Regions from separate parts of the Modestobacter lacusdianchii genome, predicted to be linked through region 1. Evidence: riboswitches for the same ligand, from Rfam matches in the RefSeq annotation. Region 1 holds a riboswitch; the other holds the start of a gene.
What was found. A riboswitch is a leader RNA that binds a small molecule or an ion and turns the genes downstream of it on or off. The one in region 1 is predicted to bind cobalamin.

Region 1 (4,402 bases):
GCCGCACGCTGCCGCCGGCCAGCCGGCTGAGCCGGGCCACCCCGCGCAGCAGCGACGTCTTGCCCGAGCCGTTGGGGCCCAGCAGCCCGGTCACCCGGCCGGTGGGCACGCTGAACCCGACGCCGTCCACCAGCGTGCGCCCGCCGGCCGCCCAGGTGGCGCCCTCGACCTGCAGCGTCACGACCGGCTCCGCTCGCGGCGCAGCAGGACGAGGAACAGCGGCACCCCGACGAACGCGGTGAGCACCCCGATCGGCACCTCGGTGTCCCCGAGCAGCGTGCGGGCCAGGGTGTCGGCCCACAGCAGGAACACCGCGCCGACCAGCGCGGCGACCGGCAGCAGCCGGCGGTGCAGTGGGCCCAGCACCAGCCGGACGGCGTGCGGCACCACCAGGCCGACGAACCCGATCGACCCGGCGAGGGCCACCATCGCGCCGGTGAGCAGGGCGACCGTGCCGTAGAGCACCCACCGGGTCACCTCGACCGGCACACCGAGGCTGGACGCGGCCCGGTCGCCGAAGGCGAAGGCATCCAGCGCCCGAGAACCGGCCAGCACCACCGCGCCCAGCACGCCGACGACGGCGGCGGCCACCGCGACGGCGTCCCAGCGGGTGCCGGCGAGCGAGCCGACCGTCCACCGCAGCACCCGCCGGGCGGCGTCGCTGTCCCCGGAGGAGAGGACGACGAAGGAGGTGACCGCGTACGCCAGCTGGCCGACCGCGACCCCGGCCAGGACGGTGCGGCCCGGCGGCAGCGCCCCGCTGCGACCGGTGGCCAGCGCCAGCACCAGCACCAGCGCCAGCACCGCCCCGGCGAAGGCCGCGAGGGAGACGGCGAGCTGACCGCCCAGCGAGGTGACGCCGACGCCGAGCACGATCACCAGCACCGCGCCCACCGACGCCCCGCCGGAGATGCCCAGCAGGTAGGGGTCGGCCAGCGCGTTGCGGGTGAGCGTCTGCACCACGGCGCCGGACAGCGCCAGCCCCGCGCCGACCAGGGCCGCGCCGGCGATCCGCGGCAGCCGCAGCTGCCAGACGATGTGCTCGGTGAGCAGCGGGACGTCGTCCCGGGCGAACACCGCGCGCACGACCGTGCCCAGCGGCAGGTCCGCCGACCCGATCGTCACCGCCACCACGGCGCTGAGCACCAGCAGCGCGATCAGCGCCGGGACCAGCAGCACCGGCGACCGCGGCAGCCGGACCGTGCTGGTCGCCTGGCTGAGGGCGGTCACCGGCCGAGCGCGGTGAGCTGCTCGGCGAGGGAGACCACGCCGTCGGCGTTCCGGACGCCGGGGGTCGACTCGGTGAACGGCAGCTCCACGTACCGCTCCTCCCGGACGGCGGTCAGCGCCGACAGCGCCGGGTCGGCGGCCAGGTACCGCTTCTTCTCCTCGACCGTCGACCAGGTGGCCTCCGGGAGCACGATCACGTCGGGGTCGGCCTCGACGACCCGCTCCCAGCTGACGTCGGCCCAGGTGCCGGGCACGTCGGCGAAGAGGTTGGTCGCACCGACCGAGTCCAGCAGCAGCTGCGGCCCCCCCTCACCCACCCCGGCGAAGGGCGTGGTGTCGCCGCTGTCGTACCAGAACACGGTCAGCCCCTCGCCGGCCGTGGCGATCGCCGGGTCGGCCAGCAGCTCCTGCTGCTCGGCGACCAGCTCCTCGGCGCGTTCCGCGACGCCGAACACGCTCGCCATGTCGCGCAGCTCGCCCCAGACGTCGTCGAAGGTGACCCCGTCGGCGCCGGCGGACTCACCGGGGGTGTCCCGACCGCAGCCGAACGGGGAGACGTAGGAGGGGATGCCGAGGTCGGCGAGGTCGGCCTGCGAGCCGGCGGCGTCCCCGGCGAAGGAGGTGAGGTAGGAGCCGTAGACGAAGTCCGGCTCGGCGGTCAGCAGCGTCTCGGTGTCCGGGTACTCCGCCGACAGCACCGGGACGCTCGCGTACTCGTCGGCCCAGCGGTCGGACACCTCGTCGTCCAGGTAGGCGGTGCCGACCATCCGGTCGGCCAGGCCCAGGGCGAGCAGCACCTCGGTGGCGCCCTGGTTGATCGTCACCGCGCGCTCGGGCGGGGCCGGCACGGTGGCCTCGTGGCCGCAGCTGCTGACGGTGACCGGGAAGCCGTCGGCGTCGGCGGCCCGGGCGGAGTCGGGCTCGTCGGAGCCGCAGCCGGCGAGCAACGCCGCCGACAGGGCGACGGCCAGCCCGGCCGACCGGGTGGAGCGGGTGGACGTTGACGTGGGCATGCGGATGCAGCCGCCTTCCAGCACCTCGTGGACGGACTCGGTGCCGTGGCCGGTCTCCTGGCTCAGGGGTCGACGCGGCCGCGCCGCCTTCCCGGACCTCTCGGTCCAGTGACTGCCCGCGCGGGACGCAGGCGTGGCGCAGCAACTACCCCTTCACAGTGGCGAGGGCCGCGCCGGCATCACACCGGCTTCCCGAGCACCACGGCAGGGCGGACGCTACGAGGTGGGGCCCCGGCCTGCCAACGGCGCACCTGCGCAGCCGTGCAGGTGCGGTCGTGCTCAGTTGCGGGCAGGGGCCCCGGGCGGCGCCTGCTGGACGTCGTCGTCCACCAGCCGGGAGATCCCGGCGCGGTCGAGCACCGGCCGCAGCTGCTCGGGCAGGCCGATCAACTGCAGGCGCGCGCCGGTGCGGGCGGGCTTGCGGGCCAGGTGCACGAGCAGCTCCAGCCCGGTGGGGTCCAGCGACGTCACGTCGGTGAGGTCGGCCCGCTGCGGCCAGGCCGTCGGCGGGACCAGCAAGCGGAACCGGCGCACGGCCTCACGGTCGATGCGGCCGGAGAGGCGCAGCAGCGGACCGGTCTCGTCCTCGGTCCGGAGCACCTCACCCGAGCCGGGCTCGGGGAGGGGATCGTGGCCGATGGGCATGAGAGCACCAATACCCGGTCCGAGCTGCTGAAACGTGATCAGTCCGGCAGCACGCCGGGGCCGGCGTGCGCCAGCCGGGTCGCCCGGTCGTCGGCCACGGCTACAGTCTGCCGGTGCCCCAGCCGGACGCGAGGGACCTCACCCGGCCCGGGACGCTGGACCCCCGGCAGCGCGCCCGCGACCTGGACCGGCTCGCCGAGCACGGGGTCGACGTGCTGGTCGTCGGGGGCGGCGTGACCGGGGCGGGCATCGCCCTGGACGCCGCGGCCCGCGGGCTCACCGTCGCCCTCTGCGAGCGCGCCGACCTCGCTGCCGGCACCAGCCGGTGGCCCTCGACGCTGGGTGCCGGCCTGCGGCGCCCGGCGCGCGGGCAGGTCGGCGCAGCCCGGCAGCGGGCCCGGGAACGTGCGGTGCTGATGCGGGTCACCGCGCCGCACCTGGTCCGCCGGCTGCCCTTCCTCGTGCCCGACGTCGCCGGCCGGGACGTCAGCGCGCTGGCCGAGCTCGGCGGCCGGCTGGGTGACGCCGTCCGGGTCTCGGTGCGCGGCGGCCGCGGGTCGCTGCCCGGCACCGGCCGGGTCGGGGCGGAGGGCGTCGGGCGACTCCTCCCGGCGGTGCGACCGGGGCGGGGTGGCGTCGTCTCCTGGGCCGGGCAGCTCGAGGACGACGCCCGGCTGGTGGTCGCCCTGGCGCGGACCGCCGCTGCCTTCGGCGCCCGGGTGCTGACCGGGGTGACCGTGACCGGCGTGGACGGCGGGACGGTCGAGCTGTCGGCCGACGGCACCACGGTCGCGGTGCGGGCGGAGGCGGTGGTGAACGCCGCCGGGGTGGCGGTGCAGCGGCTGGCGCCGGGCGTCGACCTGGTGCCCCTGCGCCGGACGCACCTGGTGGTGCCGGCCGCGCGGCTCGGCCGGCCGATCGCGGCGCTCGCCGTCCCGCTGCCCGGATCGCGGTCCCGGTACGTCGTGGCACTGCCGCAGCCGGGCGGCCTGGTGCACCTGGGCGTCACCGACGAACCGGTGGGCGGCCCGGTGCCCGAAGAGGTGCCGGCGCCCGGCGACGCCGAGGTCGGCCGGCTGCTGGCGGCGGTGAACGCGGTGCTGTCGGTGCCGCTGCAGCCCAGTGACGTGGTCGGTGCCTTCGCCGGGCTGCACCCGGGCCCCGCCGACCCGTCCGGCCGGCCGGTGCCGTCCTGGGACGGGTCGGTGCTGACCGTGGCCGGCGGGGAGCTCACCACCCACCGGGCGACCGCCGCCGAGGCGGTCGACGCGGTGGTCGACCGGCTCGGCCGGGGCGCTCGCCGGTCACCCACCGCCCGGCTGCCGCTGGTCGGCGCGGCACCCGAGCGGGTGCTGGCCCGGGTGGACGCCCCGGCGCGGCTGGTGCACCGGTACGGCACCGAGGCTCCTGTGGTCGCTGCGCTCGGGGACGAGCTGGTGGTCGAGGGACGGGAGGAGACGGTGGGGGAGCTGCGGTTCGCCGTCCGGTTCGAGGGAGCGCGCACCGTGGCCGAC
Region 2 (4,402 bases), on a different contig from region 1:
GCCGTGCTTGCGCGACCACGACCAGCCCGAGCCCATCTTGTGCCAGACGACCGGCCCGCCCTCGCCGGTGGTCTCGTGCACCCGGCCCAGCGCGGTCAGCGCGTTCTCCTCGCCGACCTTCCACTTGGCGCTCTTGACGAACTGGTAGACCGCGATCGACCAGCCCTGGTTCCACGCCCGCATCGCCATCCCGAAGGCGGCGGTGGACTTGCCCTTCATCTCACCGGTGTGCACCGCCAGCAGCGGCCGGTTGCGGCGCTGCCGGGTGCTGAGTCCGTCCTGCGGCACGACCGCGACCTGTCCCTGCGGCATCAGGCGGCCTCTCGCACCGTGCGGGCCAGCGACTCCGCGCCCAGCTCCTCGAGCCGCATCGTCCGAGCGCCCAGGGCCGTGCCCAGCGAGGCAGCCAGGCCCAGCCGCACCGGCCCGGACTCGCAGTCGACGACGATGCCCGCCGTCCCGGCCGTGGCCAGCAGCCCGGCGGCCCGGCGGGCATCGGCGAGGTGGTCGCCACCGCGGGGGCCGGTCGCCCGGCCGTCGGTGACGACGACGAGCAGCGGACGGCGCCGCGGGTCGCGCACCCGCTCCAGCCGGAGCGTCTCGTGCGCCCGCAGCAGCCCGGCGGCCAGCGGCGTCCGGCCGCCGGTGGGCAGGCTGGTCAGCCGGGCGGCCGCGGCCTCCACCGACCACGTGGGCGGCAGGGTCAGCTCGGCGTCACCGCCGCGGAAGGTGATCAGCCCGACCTTGTCCCGGCGCTGGTAGGCGTCCATCAGCAGCGAGAGGACGGCGCCCTTCACCGCGGCCATCCGGGACCGGGCGCCCATCGAGCCGCTGGCGTCGACGACGAACAGGACGAGGTTGCCCTCGCGACCCTCGAGCGTGGCCTGGCGCAGGTCGGCGCGCTCGACCCGCAGGCCGGTGCCGCTGCGCCCGCGGGCCCGCTGGTGGGGTGCTGCGGCGAGCACGGTGTCGACCAGGTGCAGCTTCGTGACGGTGCCCTCCGGCCGCGTCGAGCCCACCACCCGGCCGCGCTCGCTGCGGGCCCGCGACCTCCGGCCGGCCGTGCCCGCGCCGATGCCGGGCACCTCCAGCCGCTGCACCCGGAACGGCGCATCGGGCGCGACGGCCGCCTTCTCCGGCGCGGGCGCGGCCTCGGTGTGCCCGCCACCCTCACCCCGCGGCGCCGTCGTCGGCCCCTGCTCACCGCCGTCCGGGCCGGCGCCGTCGTCCGAGGGGCCGAAGTCGCGACTTTGGCCCCCGGGGGTGCCGTGGCCGTCCGTCGGGTCACTGCCGGGCGGGCCGTTGCCGTCTGGGCCGTTGCCGTCTGGGCCGTCGTCCGTCGGGCCGTCGTCGGTGGGGTCGGTGCCCTCGGGTGGGGTGAGGTCGTCGTCGGGCGGGGAGTCGGGGCGGGAGTCCTCGAGGGCCTGCTCCAGGGTGTCCTCGTCCAGGCCGGGGGCGTCGAAGGGATTGCGCCGGCGGCGGTGGGGGAGGGCGAGCCGGGCGGCGACCCGGACGTCGTCCTCGGTGACGTCGGTGCGGCCGCACCAGGCGGCGTGCGCGATCGCAGCGCGGGCGGTGACCAGGTCGGCGCGCAGCCCGTCGACGTCGAAGGCGGCGCAGACGCTGGTGACCTGGCGCAGTGCGGCGTCGCTCAGCACCACCCGGGGCAGCAGGGCGCGAGCGGTGGCGATCTGGTCGGCCAGCTCGCGCTCGGAGGCGGCCCAGGCGGCGGCGAATCCGGCCGGGTCGGCGTCGTAGCCGAAGCGGCGGCGGACCACCTCGGCGCGCAGGTCGGCGTCCCGGGGGGCGGCCACCTCGACGGTGAGGCCGAACCGGTCGAGCAGCTGGGGGCGGAGCTCGCCCTCCTCGGGGTTCATGGTGCCGACCAGCAGGAACCGGGCGGCGTGCCGCACGGAGACGCCCTCGCGCTCGACGTAGGCGCGACCCAGGGCGGCGGCGTCCAGCAGCAGGTCGACCAGGTGGTCGTGCAGCAGGTTGACCTCGTCGACGTAGAGCACGCCGCGGTGCGCCCCGGCCAGCAGCCCGGGCTCGAAGCTCTTCACGCCCTCGGTGAGCGCGCGCTCCAGGTCCAGCGAGCCGACCAGGCGGTCCTCCGAGGCGCCGACCGGCAGCTCGACCAGCTTCGCCGGACGCGTGACCGCGGGCGAGTCGGCGGGGTGCGGGCCGTCCGGGCACTCGGGGTCGGGGGCGGCGGGGTCGCAGGCGAAGCGGCAGCCGGTGACGACGTCGACCGGGGGCAGGACGGCGGCCAGGGCGCGCACCGTCGTCGACTTCGCCGTGCCCTTCTCGCCGCGCACCAGCACGCCGCCGACGGCGGGGGAGACGGCGTTGAGCAGCAGGGCCAGCCGCATGTCGTCCATGCCGACGACGGCGCCGAAGGGGTAGGTCATGAAGAGACCACAGGTCCTCTCCCCGGGTGTCCACGCCCGGAGGTGGCGGGAAGCGACGGCGGGAGTTCCTGACTCCCCGGCCGGGACCGGGTCACAGTGGCGGGACCGCGCCGGAGTCGCACCGGGCTTCCTCCACTGCCGTCGCAGTTGGACCGTCATTCGACCACGGGCTCCCGGGGTGGGACCAGGGGCGTGTCTCTTGACGGATCGGAAAGTGATGCGCCACTCTTTCCGACATGGAAAGCATGGGGATCGGCCGGGACGACGCCACCGCCCAGCTGGCCGCGCTGCAGGCCGACCGCGCCGCGCTGGCCGACCGGGTCGTGCCGCCCTGGTGGTACGACGTGACGCTCGGGCTGCTGCTGTTCGGCTTCCTGTCCTCCTACGCCCTCGATTCCCTCTGGGTGACCTTGCCGGCGCTGGTCGTGTTCGGTGGGGCGCTGGCGGCCATGGTGTCGGCGTACAAGCGGATCACCGGCGTCTGGGTGAACATCGACGCGCGTTCGATGGCCGTCTGGACCGGGATCGTCCTGGTCGTCCTCGTACCGGCGTTCGTGCTCGCCGACGGCCACGGCCACCACTGGGTGATGGTGCCCGCGGGCGCAGTGCTCGGGGTCGCGGTGGCACTGATGGGCCGCCGCTGGAGCCGCGCCTACGCCGCTGAGCTGCGGGGCCGGCAGTGACCGGCGGTCCGCTCGACGTGGACGGGCCGGTGGCCGACCGCGACCAGGCGGCCGCACACCTGGCCGGGTTGCAGTCGGACCGGGCCGCGATGGCCGACCGGGCGATGCAGCCCTGGTGGTACGACGCGCTGCTCGGGCTGCTGGTCTTCGGCCTGCTCGCCGCGCTGGCCGCTGACGACCCCTTCCTGACCATCGGCGCCGTCGTCGTGTTCTCCCTCGGACTGCGCTGGCTGATGGCCACCTACCAGCGGCTCACCGGCTTCTGGGTCAACGGGCTGCGGCCCGGGGCGACGCAGAAGGCGATCAGGGTCTGGTTCGTCCTGTACGCGCTCACGGTCGGACCGGCGCTCGTGCTCGCCCTCGGGTTCGACGTCCGGTGGCCCCTGGTGGTCGTCGGCGCGCTGATGGGGCTGAGCATCGCGCTGATCAGCCGGTGGTGGACCCACATCTACATCGCCGAGCTGCGCGGGGAGCTGTGACCGCCGTCGAGCCGCGGTTCGACGCGGTCGTCCACGCCCCGCCGCGGCTGCAGATCTGCGGGCTGCTGGCGGTCGTCGACACGATGGAGTTCGCCGCCGTCCGGGACGCGGTACAGGTGAGCGACTCGGTGCTGTCCAAGCACGTCAAGCAGCTGGAGGAGGCGGGTTACGTGCAGGTGCGCAAGGCCACCATCGCCTCCCGGCAGCGCACCAGCCTGGCGCTGACCAAGGCCGGTCGCGCCGCCTTCGACGCGCACGTCGCCGAGCTCCGCCGCATCGCCGGCCTCTGACCCCCAGCCCCACGAACTCCAGCGCGGGAGCGCACGGGGGACGCGTGCTCTCGCGCGCGAAAGCGCGCGTGCTCGTCCGCGCGAAAGCGCGCGTGCTTGTCCGCGCGAAAGTGCGCGTGCTTGTTCGCGCGAAAGTGCGCGTGCTCAGCCGCGCGAGAGCGCGTGTGGGTTCGCGCGCGGAAGTGCGCCGCTCGGGAGGTGGGCGGAGCGGGGGGCACGGTCGGGCGGGTCGGACCGGGTCGGGCAGAGTGCGGGCGTGGCGGACCGGCGGCGGGTGCTCGACTGGGCCGCCGTCCTGGCCGTCGGGGTCGGGGTCACCGCGGCCTTCGAGCTGCTCGGCGTCCCGTCGGCCGCGCTGTTCGGCGGCCTGGTCGCCGGGCTGGGCCGGGCACTGCTGGGCCGCACCCCGCTCGCGCTGCCCGGGCGGGCCGGCACCGCGGCGCAGGCGGTCATCGGCGTCTCGATCGGCGCGCTGGTGCAGACCGACACCCTGCGCACCGTCGCCGAGCACTGGCTGCCGGTGCTGGGCATCACCGTCG

Region 2: linked by a shared signal. The riboswitch ahead of ACJTNH_RS16220 (putative cobaltochelatase) and the one ahead of ACJTNH_RS11715 (ABC transporter substrate-binding protein) in region 1 are both predicted to bind cobalamin.

The regions. Positions count from the first base shown of each region.
Region 1 is NZ_JBJJTJ010000013.1:62,230-66,631, forward strand. Features, by position in the region: gene ACJTNH_RS11705 (ABC transporter ATP-binding protein) at 1-181, opposite strand, end outside; gene ACJTNH_RS11710 (FecCD family ABC transporter permease) at 178-1,230, opposite strand; gene ACJTNH_RS11715 (ABC transporter substrate-binding protein) at 1,227-2,243, opposite strand; cobalamin riboswitch at 2,274-2,462, opposite strand; gene ACJTNH_RS11720 (STAS domain-containing protein) at 2,523-2,888, opposite strand; gene ACJTNH_RS11725 (FAD-dependent oxidoreductase) at 3,002-4,402, shown strand, end outside.
Region 2 is NZ_JBJJTJ010000025.1:25,711-30,112, forward strand. Features, by position in the region: gene cobO (cob(I)yrinic acid a,c-diamide adenosyltransferase) at 1-288, opposite strand, end outside; gene ACJTNH_RS16220 (putative cobaltochelatase) at 312-2,411, opposite strand; cobalamin riboswitch at 2,452-2,583, opposite strand; gene ACJTNH_RS16225 (hypothetical protein) at 2,648-3,094, shown strand; gene ACJTNH_RS16230 (hypothetical protein) at 3,091-3,573, shown strand; gene ACJTNH_RS16235 (transcriptional regulator) at 3,570-3,863, shown strand; gene ACJTNH_RS16240 (AbrB family transcriptional regulator) at 4,120-4,402, shown strand, end outside.